Regions from separate parts of the Faecalibacterium sp. Marseille-Q4137 genome, predicted to be linked through region 2. Evidence: riboswitches for the same ligand, from Rfam matches in the RefSeq annotation. Region 2 holds a riboswitch; the other holds the start of a gene.

Region 1 (4,559 bases), on a different contig from region 2:
GCTCCTATTGGCTGGATATCTTGCAGCGCTTACTGGGTTGTGCTGATGCAACCGACAGAATTGAGTTTCAGAAAAAAGTAATCGTTAACGGAAACACAAAAAAAATCGATGCCTATATCCCTGAAACAAAAATCATTATTGAACAGAAGTCAGAAGGCATTCCTCTGGACAAGAAGATCTCGCAGTCCGGTGGAACCGAACTCACTCCTTACGAACAGGCCAAACGCTACAATGATAATCTGCCAACTTCTGAGAAAGCAAAGTGGATCATCACTTCCAATTTTCAGGAACTGTGGATTTACGATATGGATACCCGCGTTCCTGAAAATAATGTTGTAAAAATCCATATCGATGATCTTCACCACAATTCTTCGCTTCTGGACTTTCTGCTGGAGAAAAAGGTTGTCCAAGTCTCTAAAGAAGTAGATTTGTCACAAGAAGCGGGCAAACTCGTTGGCAAAATCTATGATGCATTTTTGAAGCAGTACCATGACCCAGAAAGCAAAAAAGCCCTCGAAAGCCTGAATGTTCTTTGCGTCCGGCTGGTATTCTGCCTTTACTCTGAGGATGCCGGTCTGTTTGAGCAAAAAGATTCCTTTAGCGAATACATTGCTCAATACGAGCCAAAAGACCTGCGTCCGGCTCTGTTGTCACTGTTTAAGGTTTTGGATACTCCCTATCCTGACCGACCCGACCTATATCTTTCGGAAGAGCTGGAAGCATTCCCCTATGTCAACGGCGGCCTATTTGCCAACGAGGATATTATCATTCCAAAAATCACACAGGAAATCAAAGACGCTCTTGCGGAAGCCGGGCATTTTAATTGGCGGGATATTTCGCCTACCATTTTCGGCGCTGTTTTTGAAAGCACGTTGAATCCGGTTACCAGACGGAAAGGCGGGATGCACTACACCTCGATTGAGAATATCCACAAGGTAATCGACCCGCTGTTTTTGGATGATTTGAAAAACGAATTCGCAGAGATTCTGACAATTGGTGTACAGAAGCAAAAGAAAAAGAAGCTGGAAGAGTTTCAGAACAAATTAGCCGGACTGACCTTTTTAGACCCAGCCTGTGGCTCTGGCAACTTCTTGACAGAAACCTATATTTCGCTCCGCCGTCTGGAAAATGACATTTTAAGGGAACTGCAAAACGGACAGGTCATCTTTGGTGATACCAATTGGAATCCTATTAAAGTCTCCATCTCCCAGTTTTACGGCATCGAAATCAACGATTTTGCCGGTGATGTTGCAAAAACCGCTCTTTGGATTGCAGAAAGCCAGATGATGAAGGAAACTGAAGATGTTGTCTTAATGCATCTTGATTTCCTTCCATTAAAAAGCAATGTAAATATCCATATCGGGAATGCCTTGCAGATGGATTGGGCTTCCATCATCTCCCCCTCCAAATTATCGTATATCATGGGAAACCCACCGTTTGTTGGGCAATCTGTCCGAACAAAAGATCAAGCTCACGATATGAACGATATCTGGGGACAGGGTGAAATAGAAACCAAACTCGATTATGTGATCTGCTGGTACAAAAAAGCGCTAGATTATATCAATACATCCAGCACGAATATCGAAATTGCATTTGTCTCCACGAATTCCATTTGTCAGGGCGAATCCGTTCCAACATTTTGGAAGAAAATGATTGATTCTGGTGCTGAAATTCACTTCGCATATCGTTCTTTTGTATGGGACAGTGAGGCAAATGAAAAAGCGGCAGTTCATTGTGTCATCATCGGTTTCTCCAACTTTAGCCGCTCTCATACAAAATTCATTTATACTGAAGAAACAAAAACAAAGGCAGAACATATAAACCCCTATCTATTAGATGCTCCTGACATTTGGATTACAAACAGAATTAATAAACCTCAAAATGGTTTACCCAAAATGACCACCGGTAGTCCTCCGACAGATGATGGCGCTCTAACACTTAGCATAACAGAGAAAGAAGAACTTGAGAAACAATATCCCGTATTGGCAAAATACATCAAGCCTTTTATAGGTGCAAAAGAATTCTTACATGATAATGTAAATAGCTATTCCAGATATTGCTTATGGTTTAAGGATGGTAATGTCTCTGATTATGTAAATATAAAAGAAATCACAGAACGCCTTGAAAAAGTCCGTGCTTTGCGAAAAAGCAGTAATGCAGATCGGATACAGAAAATGGCCGATTATCCTTACCTTTTCTGCCAAATTCGGCAACCGTTATCAACCTATCTTGTGTTTCCAAGACATTCTTCACAGAATAGGCGGTATATCCCGATTGGTTTTATGCCCTCTAGTGTAATTGCCGGAGACGCTTGCAGTATTATTCCAAATGTCACAATCTATGAATTCGGAGTTCTGACATCTAATGTTCATAATGCGTGGATGCGTGTTACTTGTGGTAGGATAAAAAGCGATTTCAGGTATTCCCCCGCAGTTTATAATAATTTTCCTTGGCCTACTCCCACCTTAGAACAAAAAGCCAAAATAGAACAAACTGCACAGGCCATTCTTAACACACGAGCAATGTATCCAAACAATTGTCTTGCAGATTTGTACAATCCTCTGGCCATGCCTGAACCGCTGTTAAAAGCCCATATCGCAAACGACAGGGCCGTCATGCAAGCCTATGGTTTATCAGTCAAGGACACCTCTGAAGCCGATTGTGTAGCGTTCCTGATGAAACGCTATCAGGAGTTGACACAAACGAAGTAATCTCTCAAATAGCAAAAAAGAAAGGACGCTTTCGCGTCCTTTCTTTTTTGTTCTGTCACTCACTTCCGGCCATGCAGGATAGGAGAGAGCGGCTTATAGATCAACATGCAGATCAGGGCATCCAGCAGGCCCTTGACCAGAGTGAAGGGCATATTGAAGATGATCAGGCACTTGATAAGGCTGTTTGCAGAGGGCAGGATCGCCTGATACATGCCCAGGATGGCTTCCAGCGGCATGTGGTAGAACTTGACGTAGGCCGGGTAGGTGATGAAGTAGTTGGACGGCACACTGAACAGGGCCATGGCCACGGCACCGGCCACGGCACCGATGATGGCGTTCTTGCGGCTCTTGTGGTGCTTGTAGAGGTAACCGGCCAGTGCGGAGAACACCGCACCCAGCATGAAGTTGCACAGCTCACCCACCAGTGCGGTAGAGGTGCCCTTGATGACCACATGGAGCAGGTTCTTCATAAAGCTGATGATCACACCGTACACCGGGCCAAGGGCAAAGGCACCCAGCAGAGCGGGCAGGTCGGAGAAGTCCATCTTGACGAAGGACGGGATGAGCATCGGGAGCGGGAACTCGATGAACATCAGGATAAAGGCCACCGCACTGAGCATGGCGGCAACGGTCAGGTTGCGGGTCGTGTTTTTCTTCATGGTAATATCCTCCCGGGGCGTTCTGGCCCCAAATCAAAGATTGGAAAGCCCCTTTCGCGTGGTTCGGAACCGGGAAGACAATCAAAAACGCGCCCTGCCGCAGCAAACACTGCAACAGGGCGCGTAGACAAATCGTATTGCCTGCCGTTTCTTGCATCCGGACTATACCGTTGGCCCCGGAGTCTCACCGGGTCAACACCCTTGCGGGTGGTCGCGGGCTGTACCGCCAGTGGGGAATCTCACCCCGCCCTGAAACGAACTTTCTGGCCAAAAGTATAACGCGGCTGCTCCGCCTTGTCAACCCCTTTTTTATTTGCCCTGCACGGGCCGGATATGGTATACTGTGGGACAGGATGTTACAATTTCTGATACAAGGAGCTTTTTGCCATGATTTTTACCGTTCGTGACCTCGGGTTCGAGATCGGGCCTTTTTTGCTGGAGGGCTGGTGGGCGCTGGCTGCCCGGGCCGTCTGCGCCGCAGTCATCGTTTTTGCGGGGCTTCTGGTCGGCTGGCTGCTGCGCCGGAAGATCTTTCCCGCTCTGCAGGCCCGCAGCTGGCACTTTGCCGCCACGCCCATCCTCCTGCGCAGCTTACAGAGCCCTTTGGCGCGGATGGCCTTTTACAGCGGCCTGTATCTGGCCCTGACCAGCCTGCCGTGGGCCATTCCGGGCCTGACAAAGTTTCTGTTCACGGCCTATAAGATTGCAACGACCCTCCTGTTCTGCCAGGGCCTGTACAATGCTTCTGAGGTAGCCGACCTGCTGCTGGCCTCCTGCAGCCCGGAAATCCGGAGCAACAAGACCTTACGCTCCCTGCTGGACACCACCTACAAAGTGCTGGTCATCATTCTGGGTGTTGCCACCTGCGCGCAGATCGTCGGCTTCCCCATCGGCAGCATCGTAGCCGGTGCCGGTCTTGTGGGCCTGACCATCTCGCTGGCCGCGCAGGAAAGCGCCAGCAACCTGTTCAGCGGCATCGTCATCCTGCTGGACAAGCCCTTTTCCATCGGCGACTGGATCACCGTGGGCAATGTGGAGGGCGAGGTCATCGATATCAACTTCCGCTCCACCCGTATCCGCTCCATGGACCACAGCGTAATCATTATCACCAACAGCCAGATCTGCGCCTCCACTGTCCAGAACGCAGCCCTGCGCACCATGCGGCCCTATAAGTTCACACTGGGTGTCA
Region 2 (4,559 bases):
AGAACACCAAAGAGGACGGGAACCCCGCTTTCCAGCGAGACCGTGGCAATGCCTTTGGAAACCTCATTGCACACATAGTCGTAATGGCTGGTAGAACCGCGAATCACTGCACCAAGGCAGATTACAGCATCATACTTTCCGCTTTTTGCCATTTTAGAGGCAACCAGTGGGATCTCAAAAGCACCCGGAACCCATGCAACATGAACATCAGCCTCCTGCACATCGTGACGGAGCAGACCATCCATTGCTCCGCTCAGAAGTTTGGACGTGATAAATTCGTTGAATCGGGCAGCTACGATACCGACCTTGATATTCTGAGAAACCAGCTTGCCTTCAAATGTTTTCATTTTTAAATACCTCTTTCGTTGTTAATATTCCAGAAGATGTCCCATCCGTGCCTGCTTTGTTTTCAGGTAAAACAGGTCATACGGGGTCGCCGTCATCTGAATGGGTACGCGCTCGGAGATCTCCAACCCAAACTCGGAGAGCTGATATACTTTGTCCGGGTTATTGGTAAGCAGGCGCAGGCTTTTTACGCCAAGTTCCCGGAGGATCTGTGCGCCGAGATAATACTCCCGTTCATCTCCATGGAACCCCAGAGCGAGATTGGCTTCCAGCGTATCCATGCCCTGCTCCTGAAGTTCATAGGCACGCAGCTTGTTGATCAGACCGATGCCCCGGCCTTCCTGCCGCATATAGAGCAGGATACCCCGGTCTTCTTTTTCGATCTGCGTCATGGCAGCGGCCAGCTGTTGGCCGCAGTCACAACGCAAAGAGCCAAATGTATCTCCTGTCAGGCATTCCGAGTGGACGCGGCACAGAATATCCTTTCCATCGCCAATGTCACCTTTTACCAGTGCAATGTGATGCTCTCCGTTCAGGCGGCTCACAAAACCATAAGCTCTGAAGGTGCCATACTTGGTGGGCAGGTTCACTGCCGTCACCCGATCGACCAGTTTATCGTGACACTTGCGGTACTCCTGTAAATCACGGATGGTGATGAATTTGATCTGGAAACGCTCTGCCAGCTTTGCCAGTTCAGCGGTGCGCATCATCGTGCCATCCTCCCGCATGATCTCGCAGCACAGGCCGCATTCTTTCAGCCCTGCCAGACGGCACAGGTCAACGGTTGCTTCCGTGTGACCGTTGCGCTCCAACACACCGTTCTTTTTTGCCAGAAGGGGGAACATATGGCCCGGTCTGCGGAAATCTTCTGCTTTTGCGTGATCGTCCACACAAGCCATCGCCGTAATGGAACGCTCTGCGGCAGAAATGCCCGTAGAAGTAGAAACGTGGTCGATGGACACCGTAAATGCCGTTTCATGGTTGTCGGTGTTATACTGCACCATCTGCGGAAATTGCAGCTTCTGGACGAAAGCCTCGGACATCGGCATACAGATCAGACCTTTGCCGTGGGTCGCCATAAAGTTGATGTTTTCGGTGGTGGCAAATTCGGCAGCACAGATGAAGTCCCCCTCGTTTTCACGGTCGGGGTCATCCGTTACCAGAATGATTTTTCCTTGCTTCAGGTCTTGCAAAGCTTCGGGAATGGTATTGAAGTTCATCGTAAACTCTCCTTAAAAGCCGCAGCGCAGCAGCATTTCTTTTGTGAGCGTGTTTTGCTTTAGTGCTTCTGATGGAAGCAGCTTCTCGATATATTTTCCGACAACATCGGTTTCCAGATTGACAGAATCTCCTTTGTGCCGCTGGTGCAGGTTCGTCTGACGGACGGTGTGCGGTATCGTGGACACGGAAAAGCCGGTAGGTTCCACCGCGGCCACGGTCAGGCTGATACCGTCTATTGTGATAGAGCCTTTTTCAACGACATAGCGAAGGATCGTGGGATCTGCATGAATGGTGTACCAGATGGCCGTATCGTCTTTTCGGATATTGGCAATACGTCCGATCCCATCCACATGGCCTGCTACGATGTGTCCGCCAAAACGTCCGTTGGCCGGCATGGCACGTTCCAGATTGACAGCACTTCCAACGGTGAGCTGCGCAAGCGCAGAGCGGTTCAAGGTCTCGTGCATGACATCCGCAGCAAAGCTATCCGGGAAGAGCTGCCTGACGGTCAGGCAGATGCCGTTGACGGCGATGCTGTCGCCGATCCTGGTTCCTTCCAGAACCGTTTTTGCACGAACAGTCAGTACAGCAGAATGCTGTCCCCGATTGATGGATTTTATTGTTCCGACTTCTTCCACGATTCCGGTAAACACGGGTACTCCACCTCACTTTCGATCAGGAAATCTTTGCCAAGCTGTTCCAATCGGCTGTTCTTCAGGCGGAATGCAGCATCCGGAAGCGGGACACCTGCACCCTCAATGGGTGCTTTGGCATCCCTTCCTCCGAACAGCTTCGGGGCAATGTAAGCCTGCACCTCCTGCACGATGCCGCTTTCCAGTGCAGACCAGTTCAAGGTTCCGCCGCCTTCCAGCAGAATGCTGTCGATCTGCTCCTGCCCCAGCTGTTCCATCAGCTGCGGAAGATTCACATGACCGCATTGCTCTTCCAGACAAAGGACTCGGCACCCGGTCTGTTGATATGCCGCCTGCTTCTCCGGGTCGCCGCAGCAGGTCGCAAGAATGGTGGGGACCTGTTTGGCGGTCATGACCACCTGTGATTGCAGCGGTGTCCGCAAATGTGTATCACAGATGATCCGGACAGGATCACGGCCACCCTCTATCCGGCAGGTCAGCAGCGGGTTATCTGCCAGAATGGTTCCGACTCCCACCATAATGCCGCGGAATCGGTGCCGCTGCCGTTGAACATGATTCCGGGCAATTTCCCCGGTGATCCATTTGGAAGCGCCTGTGTATGTGGCGATTTTTCCGTCCATCGTCATGGCGTATTTCATGGAAACGAAGGGGCGTTTTGTGGTGATATAGTGGAAGAATACCTTGTTCAGCGCATCGCATTCCTCTTGCAAAACATTTTCGGTCACATCTATGCCATGTGCGCGCAGGATTGCAATTCCTTTTCCAGCCACCAGCGGATTCGGGTCAGCAGAACCCACGACCACCCGGTGGATGCCTGCACCCAGAATCGCATCCACGCAGGGCGGCTGCTTTCCGTAATGGCAGCACGGCTCCAATGTCACATACATGGTCGCTCCCTGCGGATCTTCGGTGCAGGATGCCAGCGCATTGCGCTCCGCATGAGCCTGACCGTATTTCTGGTGCCAGCCCTGTCCGATGATCCTGCCCTCTTTTACGACCACGGCACCCACCATCGGGTTGGGCGATGTCCACCCGCAGCCCTTTTTTGCAAGCTGCAAAGCCAGACGCATATAGTCTTTGTCGTTCATCGTGTTGCCTCCAAAAGAAAAAGCCCTGAACAAAAACGTTCAGGGCAAGCCGAAAAAACACAAGGGATCCTTGTGCAAAAAAGAAAGCTCCAGAATGCAAACGCATCCCAGAGCAGCCTCCACAAGCGCAGGACCGTACGGGTTCTGCACTTGATATCTTCTTTCATCCAGACTGTACTGTCGGCTTCGGAGTTTCACCGAATCATGCCTTACGGCTCGTGGGCTGTACCACCGGTAGGGAATTGCACCCTGCCCTGAAGATTTCTGATTCAATTACAGCGGCATTATAGCACGGCTTCTTTCGGATTGCAAGGGCATTCTACAAACCGGGACGAAACCGGGATGAAGCGAATCGCTACAACAATAAAATCACATCGTCCGTAGGACAATGTGAACGGAGAATCCAAAGGGGCGCGGGTCGCCAGTGGCGACCTCAAAATGCGTTGCATTTTGAAGCGCTTGACCGAGCCGACAGGCGAGAGCAGCGCCCTTTGGCACACGACTTTGCTTGCAAAGTCTATTCCGAACAAGACGGTACGAATGGGAGGTGCTGGAAATGGCAGCAGAAAAGACTAAGGTCTACACATGAAGGTAGATACCACTGCCATTGAGCAGGAGATCGCCGCCTATGAGAAGCAGCTACGGCAGCACTACTCCACAAAATCCCGGCTTATGGAGGAGATCGACAGCCTTGACCCGGACGACCGGCACTTTATCGCCCGAAAATCTGACCTTGACGACCGCCTTTATAAGATGTACGATAAAACCGAAGAGGTGGAAAATGGACTGATGGATGCCCGGGCAAAGAAGCAGGCCATTGAAGCCGACAAAATCACAGGCGACAACATCTATAAGATCCTGATTTGCTTTGACAAGCTTTATGCCACCATGACCGAGGCGGAACGCCGCAGACTGGTGGAAATTTTGATCGACGAGGTGCAGATCTACCCGGAACGCCAGCCTAATGGACAGTGGCTGAAGTCCGTCCGGTTCAAGCTGCCCATCATCGACCATGACCTTGAATTGAATTTGGACAATCAGGATCGTGTCGAAGTCGTAGACGCTCTGATACCCCAGCGCCAGCAGCTTTTGTGCAGCATCCTTGCTGCGGCGGCCGCTGCGGCAGTAGATCAGCAGCGTCGCCTCCTTATCGGGCAGCGTCTCGGGCATTTCGCTCCCGATGCTCTCGTTGGGCACAAGGACGGCGTTTTCAATATGCCCGCCATCGTATTCCTCCCGGGTGCGGACATCC

What was found. Region 2 has a riboswitch for FMN ahead of ribD (bifunctional diaminohydroxyphosphoribosylaminopyrimidine deaminase/5-amino-6-(5-phosphoribosylamino)uracil reductase RibD). Riboswitches for the same ligand answer to the same signal wherever they lie in the genome.
Region 1: another riboswitch for FMN. It lies ahead of J3353_RS02890 (ECF transporter S component); the one in region 2 lies ahead of ribD (bifunctional diaminohydroxyphosphoribosylaminopyrimidine deaminase/5-amino-6-(5-phosphoribosylamino)uracil reductase RibD).

The regions. Positions count from the first base shown of each region.
Region 1 is NZ_JAFREK010000004.1:61,378-65,936, forward strand. Features, by position in the region: gene J3353_RS02885 (class I SAM-dependent DNA methyltransferase) at 1-2,711, shown strand, start outside; gene J3353_RS02890 (ECF transporter S component) at 2,771-3,370, opposite strand; FMN riboswitch at 3,512-3,631, opposite strand; gene J3353_RS02895 (mechanosensitive ion channel family protein) at 3,758-4,559, shown strand, end outside.
Region 2 is NZ_JAFREK010000061.1:214-4,772, reverse strand. Features, by position in the region: gene ribE (6,7-dimethyl-8-ribityllumazine synthase) at 1-347, opposite strand, end outside; gene J3353_RS14855 (bifunctional 3,4-dihydroxy-2-butanone-4-phosphate synthase/GTP cyclohydrolase II) at 369-1,565, opposite strand; gene J3353_RS14850 (riboflavin synthase) at 1,578-2,219, opposite strand; gene ribD (bifunctional diaminohydroxyphosphoribosylaminopyrimidine deaminase/5-amino-6-(5-phosphoribosylamino)uracil reductase RibD) at 2,183-3,307, opposite strand; FMN riboswitch at 3,459-3,573, opposite strand; gene J3353_RS16620 (rhodanese-like domain-containing protein) at 3,947-4,559, opposite strand, start outside.